One region of the Serratia sp. LTN-2 genome, then DNA from elsewhere that is predicted to be linked to it. Evidence: predicted binding sites of a transcription regulator. Region 1 holds the regulator's gene; each other region holds the start of a gene.
What was found. The regulator Fur, encoded in region 1, represses iron uptake genes when iron is present. The targets are predictions, from matches to a motif close to ATAATAATGAGAACNACTATCAA.
Positions count from the first base shown of each region.

Region 2: AC6BYQ_RS09790 (Nramp family divalent metal transporter) is a predicted target of Fur. The motif match lies at 1,970-1,992, and genes of this name have one in related genera.
Region 3: AC6BYQ_RS08205 (isochorismate synthase) is a predicted target of Fur. The motif match lies at 1,785-1,807, and genes of this name have one in related genera.

Region 1 is NZ_JCAXDO010000004.1:354,733-358,010, forward strand. Features, by position in the region: gene AC6BYQ_RS11600 (beta-N-acetylhexosaminidase) at 1-895, shown strand, start outside; gene fur (ferric iron uptake transcriptional regulator) at 1,144-1,590, opposite strand; gene fldA (flavodoxin FldA) at 1,920-2,459, opposite strand; gene ybfE (LexA regulated protein) at 2,724-3,011, opposite strand; gene ybfF (esterase) at 3,268-3,278, opposite strand, start outside.
Region 2 is NZ_JCAXDO010000003.1:551,290-554,567, forward strand. Features, by position in the region: gene mgrA (L-glyceraldehyde 3-phosphate reductase) at 1-19, shown strand, start outside; gene AC6BYQ_RS09785 (DUF2502 domain-containing protein) at 244-654, shown strand; gene AC6BYQ_RS09790 (Nramp family divalent metal transporter) at 695-1,930, opposite strand; gene AC6BYQ_RS09795 (NupC/NupG family nucleoside CNT transporter) at 2,308-3,278, shown strand, end outside.
Region 3 is NZ_JCAXDO010000003.1:217,457-220,734, reverse strand. Features, by position in the region: gene agp (bifunctional glucose-1-phosphatase/inositol phosphatase) at 1-797, shown strand, start outside; gene AC6BYQ_RS08210 (4'-phosphopantetheinyl transferase family protein) at 959-1,651, shown strand; gene AC6BYQ_RS08205 (isochorismate synthase) at 1,842-3,032, shown strand; gene dhbA (2,3-dihydro-2,3-dihydroxybenzoate dehydrogenase) at 3,134-3,278, shown strand, end outside.

The sequences.
Region 1 (3,278 bases):
CGACATGGAGCACTTGCCGAGCTACTTCGGCCAGGAGGTCAGCAAGCTGGTGAAGGCGCACGGCATCGACAGAATGCAGGCCTGGCAGGACGGCCTGAAAGACGCCGAGAGCGCGAAGTCGTTCGCCACCTCGCGCGTGGGCGTCAACTTCTGGGATACCTTGTACTGGGGCGGTTTCGACAGCGTCAACGATTGGGCCAATAAAGGGTATGAAGTGGTGGTCTCCAACCCGGACTACGTCTACATGGACTTCCCTTACGAGGTGAACCCGGACGAGCGCGGTTACTACTGGGGCACCCGCTTCAGCGACGAGCGCAAGGTGTTCAGCTTCGCGCCGGACAACATGCCGCAGAACGCGGAAACCTCGGTCGATCGCGACGGCAACCACTTCAACGCCAAGAGCGACAAGCCGTGGCCGGGAGCCTACGGGTTGTCCGCTCAGCTGTGGAGCGAAACCCAGCGCACCGATCCGCAGATGGAATACATGATCTTCCCGCGCGCGCTGTCGGTGGCCGAACGCGCCTGGCACCGCGCCGGTTGGGAGCAGGACTATCGCGCCGGCCGCGAATACAAAGGCGGGGAGACCCACTTTGTCGACACCAAGGCGCTGGAGAAAGACTGGCTGCGCTTCGCCAATATCCTGGGCCAGCGTGAACTGGCCAAGCTGGACAAAGGCGGCGTCGCTTATCGTCTGCCGGTGCCCGGCGCACGCGTAGCGGGCGGCAAGCTGGAGGCGAATATCGCGCTGCCGGGATTGGGCATCGAGTACTCCACCGACGGCGGCAAGCAGTGGCAGCGTTATGACGCCAAGGCCAAGCCGGCGGTATCGGGTGAGGTGCAGGTGCGTTCGGTCAGTCCGGACGGTAAACGTTACAGCCGCGCCGAGAAGGTCTAAGCCCGGCGCATCGGCCTGTCGTCATGGCGGCGGGCTGCTTAACGAAGGGGGAATGCGTCCGCCTCTGCGCGTGTCGGCGTGAAGCGGACGTGAAAGTGAGAGCAGTACGTGGAGTCGCAGTGCCGCTGCAATTGTAGTATTTCATGACATGATCTTTCCCCGGCTGGTCCGGGGATTTTTTTGCTCACCGTTCAGCAAGCATAAAAAAACCGCCTCAGGGTGAGGCGGTTTTTCATAGCCAGTCAGGCTTATTTCTTGTCGTGCAGCGTTTCGTCTTCGCGGCAGTCACCGGTTTCACAGTGGCCGTACAGGTACAGGCTGTGGTTGGTGAGCTTGATGCCGTGCTGCTTGGCGATATCACGCTGGCGCACTTCGATGGATTCGTCACTGAATTCGATCACTTTGCCGCAGTCCAGGCAAATCAGGTGATCGTGGTGATGCTGTTGGGTCAGTTCGAACACGGACTTGCCGCCTTCGAAATTGTGACGTGTCACAATGCCCGCATCGTCAAACTGGTTCAGTACGCGATAAACCGTTGCCAGGCCGATCTCTTCGCCCATATCAATCAGTTTTTTGTACAAATCTTCCGCACTGACGTGATGGCATTCCGGATTTTGCAGTACTTCCAGGATTTTGAGTCGCGGAAGCGTGACTTTTAAGCCGGCCTTCTTCAATGCGATGTTGTTGTCGGTCATGCGAATTCAGTCCTGTTACTATGCTAATCAAGTTGAGGCGTACTCGCCTGTGGCATCGGTCGGCACAAAGAGTTAATGCGTCTCATTATAGAACCGGTTGTACTAAATGGAAACCGCCGGTTGTTAACAAAGATATAATTGCACTATTGCATGTTTTGCATGCAACGCCTTGATGGGTGGGATAAACCGATAACTCAGTCTACCTTGACGGGGTGGGAAGTTACAAATCTGTAGCTTCTATCGCAGCAATCCCTGCTGCCGATGATGGCCCTGTGCGCACACTATGCACTTTACAGGGCCTTTGTTCAACCTTTCGCCAGTTGCGGCGTTTAGCCGACGATATCGGCCAGGCTCAGCTCTTCGACGATCTGTTTGACCCAGGCATCGACGCGCTCGTTGGTCAGCTCCGGCTGGCGGTCTTCGTCGATCGCGAGACCAATGAAGTGGTTGTCGTCCGCCAGGCCTTTGGAGGCCTCGAAGTGGTAGCCTTTGGTCGGCCAGTGGCCCACGATGGCCGCGCCGCGCGGTTCAATGATGTCGCGGATGGTGCCCATCGCGTCACAGAAGTATTCCGCGTAGTCTTCCTGGTCGCCGCAGCCGAACAGCGCCACCAGTTTGCCGTTGAAATCGACTTCTTCCAGCGTCGGGAAGAAATCATCCCAGTCACACTGCGCTTCACCGTAGTACCAGGTCGGGATACCCAGCAGCAGGATATCGAACCCTTCCAGGTCTTCTTTGCTGCTTTTAGCGATGTCGTGTACTTCAGAGACGTCGTCGCCAAACTGTTTCTGGAGAATTTTCTGGATCATTTTGGCAATGTTTTCGGTATTGCCAGTGTCGCTGCCAAAGAAAATGCCTACAGTAGCCATATCGCGTATAACCTTTAAATTCAAGTAATTGCATTACTCGATGCCAGCACTGCCGCCGCTGACGCCGATTAAAATGATGCCATGACAAGAGCCTTTCGCCACGGGGGCGGGCGCCGACAGGCGCAGTCTCTTGCCGGTAAATGCGTATCATGCCAGAAAGTGGCGCCGGGGTTTTATCGCATTTATGCGATGCCGGAGAATGAAGAAAAGCGTGGTCGATCCGGCGTTGTCCTTAACGCCGCGCCGCGCGTGCGGCCGAAGAGATCAATGTTCCGGCTGTTCTTCCGCCAGTTGCGCCAACAGCATCTGCTCGATGAGTTCGCTGCGGCTAATGTTGCGCTGTTCCGCCAGTTTGTTCAGGGCGTCCACCGCATCCGCGTTGATTTTCAGCTCTACGCGCCGCAATCCACGCACTTTATCGCGCCGTAACTGATTGCGCTTATTGATTCTAAGCTGTTCATCGCGGGAAAGCGGGTTGGTTTTCGGGCGCCCCGGACGGCGTTCATCTGCGAACAGATCCAGCGTCGTGCGATCCGTTTGTTCTTTTGCCATAGGTAGCGGTACTGCAAGGGAGTTTGCATCAAAAAGCGCTCGCACGCTTCCGGAGGCATCGGTTAACACACTTCGGGCCAATAAACCCTAACCCAAATTCACCCCCGAACCGGCGTTCGCGAACGCGCTGGCGCGGCGGCAAAATTATAGCGCGCCATATTACCCCAGCAGATGGAGCGGCGACAATGCCTAACTGCGGGCTAAACGCGCTAAGCCGTTATCTTTAGCGCGTTTTTTCGCCAGATGAGCGTATTTTTCAGGCTTCGT
Region 2 (3,278 bases), on a different contig from region 1:
CGAGCAAATCTTATTGTAATCGCTTACAAATAACGCCGCTCAATCGAGCGGCCATACTCCAGAAAAATCTCAAATCTCGGCCTGCGGCGTCCTTTTCAGAGTTGTTCTCAGATTCAACCCTATATTGCCGGCGCTATGATGCCGATATTGCAGTAAAAATAACGATAAGGCCGCTTTTTAAACTGATGAACGCGCTTCATAAAGTGATCAACGGCCAAGCCGCGCAAGCGGGAAGGAGAAGTCATGTTTAAACCTCTGCTCTTGGCCGCCATCCTGGCGGCGACGGTGCTGCCCGCCGCACAGCAGGCGCATGCCGAAGGCCTCAGCATCGATCTGATGCCGGGCGTTTCATTACGCATCGGCGATCAGGACAATCGCGGCCGTTACTGGGACGGTTACGACTGGCGCGATCGCGATTGGTGGCGCTCACATCAGGGGCGTTATCTCGGTGACCGCAGCCCGCGCGGCTATTACTGGGATGGCTATCGCTGGCGCGACCGCGACTACTGGCGCAAATATTACTACTCTCGCGACGGGCGCTATTACAAATGCGACCATCATTGCGACAAGCATTACTGGAAGAAAGAGAAAAAACACCACCACGATCATGACCGCGATCGCTGGCGCCGTCACGGCGACGACGACCGCGATTAACCACGACGAGCCGGCGCAACGCCGGCCCGCGCTGTTTCGCTTACAGCACGCTGCCGATCAGCAGATAGCCGTTCAACCCAACCACCACCACTACGATCAGTTTACCCAGGTTTTGCACCACCGGACCGTTGACCATCTCGCCCATCAGCGCCCGATTGCCGGTGAAAGCCAGCAGCGGCACCAACGCCAGCGCAATGCCGAAGCTCAGCAACACCTGGCTCAGCACCAGAATGCGCGTCGCGTCCATCCCCAGCATGATGACGATAAACGACGGCAGCATGGTCACCGCACGGCGCAGCCACAGCGGGATATGAAAATGCACGAACCCCTGCATCACCACCTGCCCCGCCAACGTGCCCACCACGGTAGAAGAGAGGCCGGCAGCCACCAGGCTCAGGCCGAACACGGTCGCGGCGGCGTGCCCGAGCAGCGGTTGCAGCATCAGGTAGGCCACGTCGAGATCGGCGATGCCGCTGTGGCCGCTGAAATGAAACGCGGCGGCGGCGGTGGCCATCATCGCCAGATTAACGAAACCGGCGATGGTCATGGCCACGGCGACGTCGACTTTGGTGGCGGCATAGCGCTCCGCCTTGTCGTGCTCGCCGCCGATTTGGGTGAGCGATGAATGCAGATAGATCACGTGCGGCATAATCGTGGCGCCCAATACCCCGGCGGCCAGGAATACCGCATCGCCGTTAGGCAAATCGGGCAGCGCCATGCCCTGCAACAGCGGCGCCAGCTGCGGTTGTGAGAACGCCAGTTCGACGATGTAGGCAGCAGCGACGAACAGCAACAGGCCACCAATCACCAGTTCCAGCGGCTTTTGCCCACGCTTTTGCAGCATCAGAATTAAAAAGGTGGCGATGCCGGTCAGTACCGCCCCCTGCAGCAGGGAGACGCCAAGCAGAAGCTTGAAGCCGATCGCCGCGCCGATAAACTCAGCCAGATCGGTCGCCATGGCGATGATCTCCGCCTGTACCCAATAAGCCCATACCGCCGGCCGCGGAAAGCGATCGCGAATATGCTCGGCCAGGTTTTTTCCGGTGGCGATCCCCAGCTTGGCGGACAACAGCTGGATCAGCATCGCCATCACGTTGGCCCAGACCACTACCCACAGCAGGCTGTAGCCGAACGAAGCGCCGGCCTGAATGTTGGTGGCGAAGTTGCCGGGATCGATATAGCCGATAGCGGCGATAAAGGCGGGCCCCATGAGCGAGAGTTTGATTTTTCTGGCGGAGCGACCGGAGGTGGTTTCAACCACGCGACTGTTCAGCATATGTTGAACCCTTACTGAAATTACGTTTATCTCCACTCTATATAAATGATAATAATTATCAAGCGCATTTATAGCGGTAAAACTTATCTCTGTAATAGCCAACATTAACGGTTTTATCGTAGGGTTCAGTGCGGAGCTGGCCGATTTCCGTGCTTTTCTGATGGGATTTTGGCTGCAATACCCCTGAAAGACAGGTTAGCACAAGAATACGAATTTCCTATTCCTGCTTTAACATCTTGATTTTTTATGCTTTTACGCAACACTTTAGGAGAACCCCCACTATGATTTTCCATATTTGCAATAGAAGTCTCGTTTTTAAACGTAGCGTTACATAAAATGACAGCCGAAATTCAGCCTGCCTCAAATTTGGAGCAAACATGTCCCATATTGCGCACTTTGCGTTGGCGATAGTGGTGGTGGCGATCCTGGCCCTGTTGGTGTGCCGCGATCGCAAGAGCATCCGCATTCGTTATGTTATTCAATTACTGGTTATCGAAGTACTGCTGGCCTACTTTTTCCTGCATTCGGAAGCGGGTTTGGGCTTCGTAAAAGGATTCGCCGCGCTGTTTGACAAACTGCTCGGGTTTGCGGGACAAGGGACTGATTTCGTATTCGGCGGCATGGGCGACAAAGGCCTGGCGTTCTTCTTCCTGAAGGTGCTGTGCCCGATCGTGTTCATTTCTGCGCTGATCGGTATTCTGCAGTACATCAAAGTGCTGCCGTTCATCATCCGCATTATCGGCACCGTGCTGTCGAAAGTGAACGGCATGGGCAAGCTGGAGTCGTTCAACGCCGTCAGCTCGCTGATCCTGGGGCAGTCCGAAAACTTCATCGCCTACAAGGATATCCTGGGCAAGATGTCGGAAAAGCGCATGTACACCATGGCGGCGACCGCGATGTCTACGGTATCCATGTCCATCGTCGGCGCCTACATGACCATGCTGGACGCCAAGTTCGTGGTGGCGGCGCTGGTATTGAACATGTTCAGCACCTTTATCGTGCTGTCGCTGGTCAACCCGTACGACACCAATAAAGAAGAAGAGCTGCACCTCGGCAACCTGCACGAAGGCCAGAGCTTCTTCGAAATGTTGGGCGAGTACATCCTGGCCGGCTTTAAAGTAGCGATTATCGTGGCCGCGATGCTGATCGGCTTCATCGCCCTGATCGCCGCGCTTAACGGTGTGTTCAGCGCCATCTTCGGCCTGAGCTTCCAGGAAATCCTCGGCTACTTCTTCTACCCGTTCGCCTGGATCATGGGCATTCCTAAGCACGAAGCCCTGCAGGTTGGCAGCATCATGGCCACCAAGCTGGTTTCCAACGAGTTCGTGGCCATGATGGAGCTGCAGAA
Region 3 (3,278 bases), on a different contig from region 1:
TCAACCCGATCATTACCGACACCAGCGAAGCCTTCAACCAGCAGGCGCTGGCGGCGATGAACGCCGCGCTGGGATCGCTGAAGCTGGACGCCTCTTACCAACAGCTGGCGAAGATCATCGATTACAAGGATTCCGCCGCCTGCAAGACCGACAAACACTGCGATCTGACCAAAGAAGCCAGCGTGATGAGCGCGGTGCCGGGCAAAGAGCCGGGCGTCTCCGGCCCGCTGCGGGTGGGCAACTCGCTGGTGGACGCCTTTATGCTGCAGTACTACGAAGGTTTCCCGATGAAAGAGGTGGCCTGGGGCAAAATCGCCACCCCGCATCAGTGGAAACAGCTGGCGCAGCTGAAAGACGGCTATCAGGATTCGCTGTTCACCTCGCCGGTGGTGGCGCAAAACGTCGCCAAACCGCTGCTGACTTATATCAACAACGCGCTGCTCGGCGAGCGCAAACCGGACGCGCCGAAGCTGACGGTGCTGGTCGGCCACGACTCCAATATCGCTTCGCTGCTGTCGGCCATGCAGTTCCAGCCGTATCAGCTGCCGCAGCAGTATGAGAAAACGCCGATCGGCGGCAAGCTGGTGTTCCAACGCTGGCGCGACGCGCAGAACGACCGTGAATTGCTGAAGATCGAGTACGTCTATCAGTCCACCGAACAGCTGCGCAAGGCGACGCCGCTGACGCTGCAAACCCCGCCGCAGCGCGTAACGCTGGCGCTGAAAGGTTGCCCGATCGACAAGGACGGTTTCTGCGCCTGGAGCGATTTCGAAAAGACCATGAAGGGCATCTTGTAATGCCCAGCCTCTCTCCCGACCGCGGGGGAGAGGCCTCTTCCCATCCCGGCTAACGCGCCGCCGTGCCGGCCTTAACGCCATTTATTTTGCCCAGAGTCATTGTTGCAGGCCGTTTCGGGGGCTAACATCATCAGCCTGCCTGCTTATCATGGATACTGCCGTTGCCCACTTTTATCCGCAATATCGACTTTTTCACGCCGGACGGTTATCCGGGCCAGGTGGCGCGCTGCCAGTTTGCGTTGGCGGAGTATCACGACGACAGTTTTTCTGCATTGGGCTTTACGCTGCCGGATCATCTGGCGCGCGCGGTGCCGAAGCGCCGTGCGGAGTATCTGGCCGGACGCGTTCTGGCGCGGCAGCTGTTGGCGCCGCTCGGTTTCGTCGATTTCACTCTGGCGCGCGGCGAAGATCGCGCGCCGCAGTGGCCGGCTGGCATCGCCGGTGCGCTGAGCCATAATTCGAATACCGCGCTGTGCGCCGTGCACCGCGAGAGCGGGCTGGGCGGCGTTGGGCTGGATGTGGAGACGCTGCTGTCTGACGAGCGGGCGGAGGAGCTGTGGGGGGCGATCGTTTCGCCGACGGAGCGCGAGGCGTTGCTGCGCGAGGCGCTGCCGTTCAACGCGCTGCTGACTCTGACGTTTTCCGCCAAAGAGAGCCTGTTCAAGACGCTTTATCCGCAGGTGCGCTGTTACTTTGACTTTCTTGATGCGCGCATGACGGCCGTGGACGTGCAGCGGCAGACGTTCGTATTAGAGCTGCTTAAGACATTGACGCCGCATTGCCCCGCCGGGCGCCGGTTCAGCGGGCGTTTTTGGCGTGAAGGTGACGACGTCACGACCTTTATTTTTTGCTAAAACACAATAATAACAGTGTGTTATTTATTTCTGTGCCGTAACGCGGATTTGCCGCGGCGCGCCGAAAGATTCATTCACCGGTGATTGACCCACGGTGGGGATCCGGTGTAATTTACCATCCTTTTTATGGCTAATGATAATTATTCGCATAAACATTATCATTGGTGAGGCGCAACAAAGGAGTGGTCTTGTGGCGACACTGACGACAGAAAACCAAACCTTCCCCGGGTTTGTGTACGCCGAGCAATCGACCTTTTTGTACCGGTCCGAATTCCGTTCCCTTTCCGCCGACGGCGTGTTCGAGCGCATTGAGACGCCGGCGTTCGGCGGCGAACAGGAAGGCAGCGCGCTGGCGCAGCATATCCGCGAGGCGCTGGCGCGCGCCAAAGCCGCCGGCCAGGCGGCACCGGTGGTGGTGGGTGCCATTCCGTTCGATACGCGCCGGCCTTCCTGCCTGTATGTGCCTGAAAACTGCCAGTTTGTCGCCAACGACAGCTTTACCCACGCCGCGCGCCCGATGCTGCAACAGCCGCATCGTCTTGCTGCCTGCACCAGCATTCCGGACGAGCCGCGCTTCAAGCATGCGGTGGCGGAAGCGGTAAGCCGCTTTAAACAAGGCAAGCTGGACAAGGCGGTGCTGTCGCGCATCCTCGACATCGAGCTGGAGCAGCCGGTGGCGGGCCACCAGATCTTCAATAACCTGATGGTGCAGAACCCGACCGGTTATCACTTTTCCCTGCCGTTGGCCGATGGCGGCGTGCTGATCGGCGCCAGCCCGGAACTGCTGATCCGCAAGCAGGGCGGCGAGATCCACACCAATCCGCTGGCGGGCTCGGCGCGCCGTCAGGACGATGCGCAGCAGGATCGCCTCGGTAGCGAGCGCCTGATGCGCTCGACCAAAGACAAATACGAACACAAGCTGGTGATAGAGGATATTCGCCGGCATCTGGCACCGCTGTGCGCCAGCCTGAGCGTGCCCAGCGGCCCGTCGCTGCTCAGCACCGGCACCATGTGGCACCTGTCCACCCGCATTCGCGGCGAGTTGCTGAACCCGACGCTCAACGTGATGCAGCTGGCTTGTCTGCTGCATCCGACACCGGCGCTGTGCGGTTTCCCGACCGAGAGCGCCCGCCAGCTGATCGCCGATTTGGAGCCGCACGATCGTGGCCTGTTCAGCGGCATCGTCGGCTGGTGCGACGCCAACGGCGACGGCGAGTGGGCGATCGTCATCCGCAGCGGTCTGCTGCACGGTAACCGGGTGCGGCTGTTCGCCGGCGCGGGCATCGTCGCCGCTTCGACGCCGCAGTCCGAGTGGATGGAAACCGCCGCCAAACTGGGCACCATGCTCAACGCTTTCGGCCTGAACAGCGGCGCGCTGTAGGGCCTCTTTGCGGCGCAGTGTGCGCCGCGCCATACGCTTTCGCAGGAGACAACGATGAACAACAACATGACCCGGCTGTGCGCCCGGATGGCGGTGTGCGCATGAGCATTCAGATGGATTTCACCGGCAAACGGGTGTGGGTGACCGGCGCGGCGCGCGGCATCGGCGAGCAGATCGCCCGGCACTTTTTGGCTCAGGGTGCTGAGGTGGTGGGATTTGACCGCGAATTCGCCAACCCGGATCTGC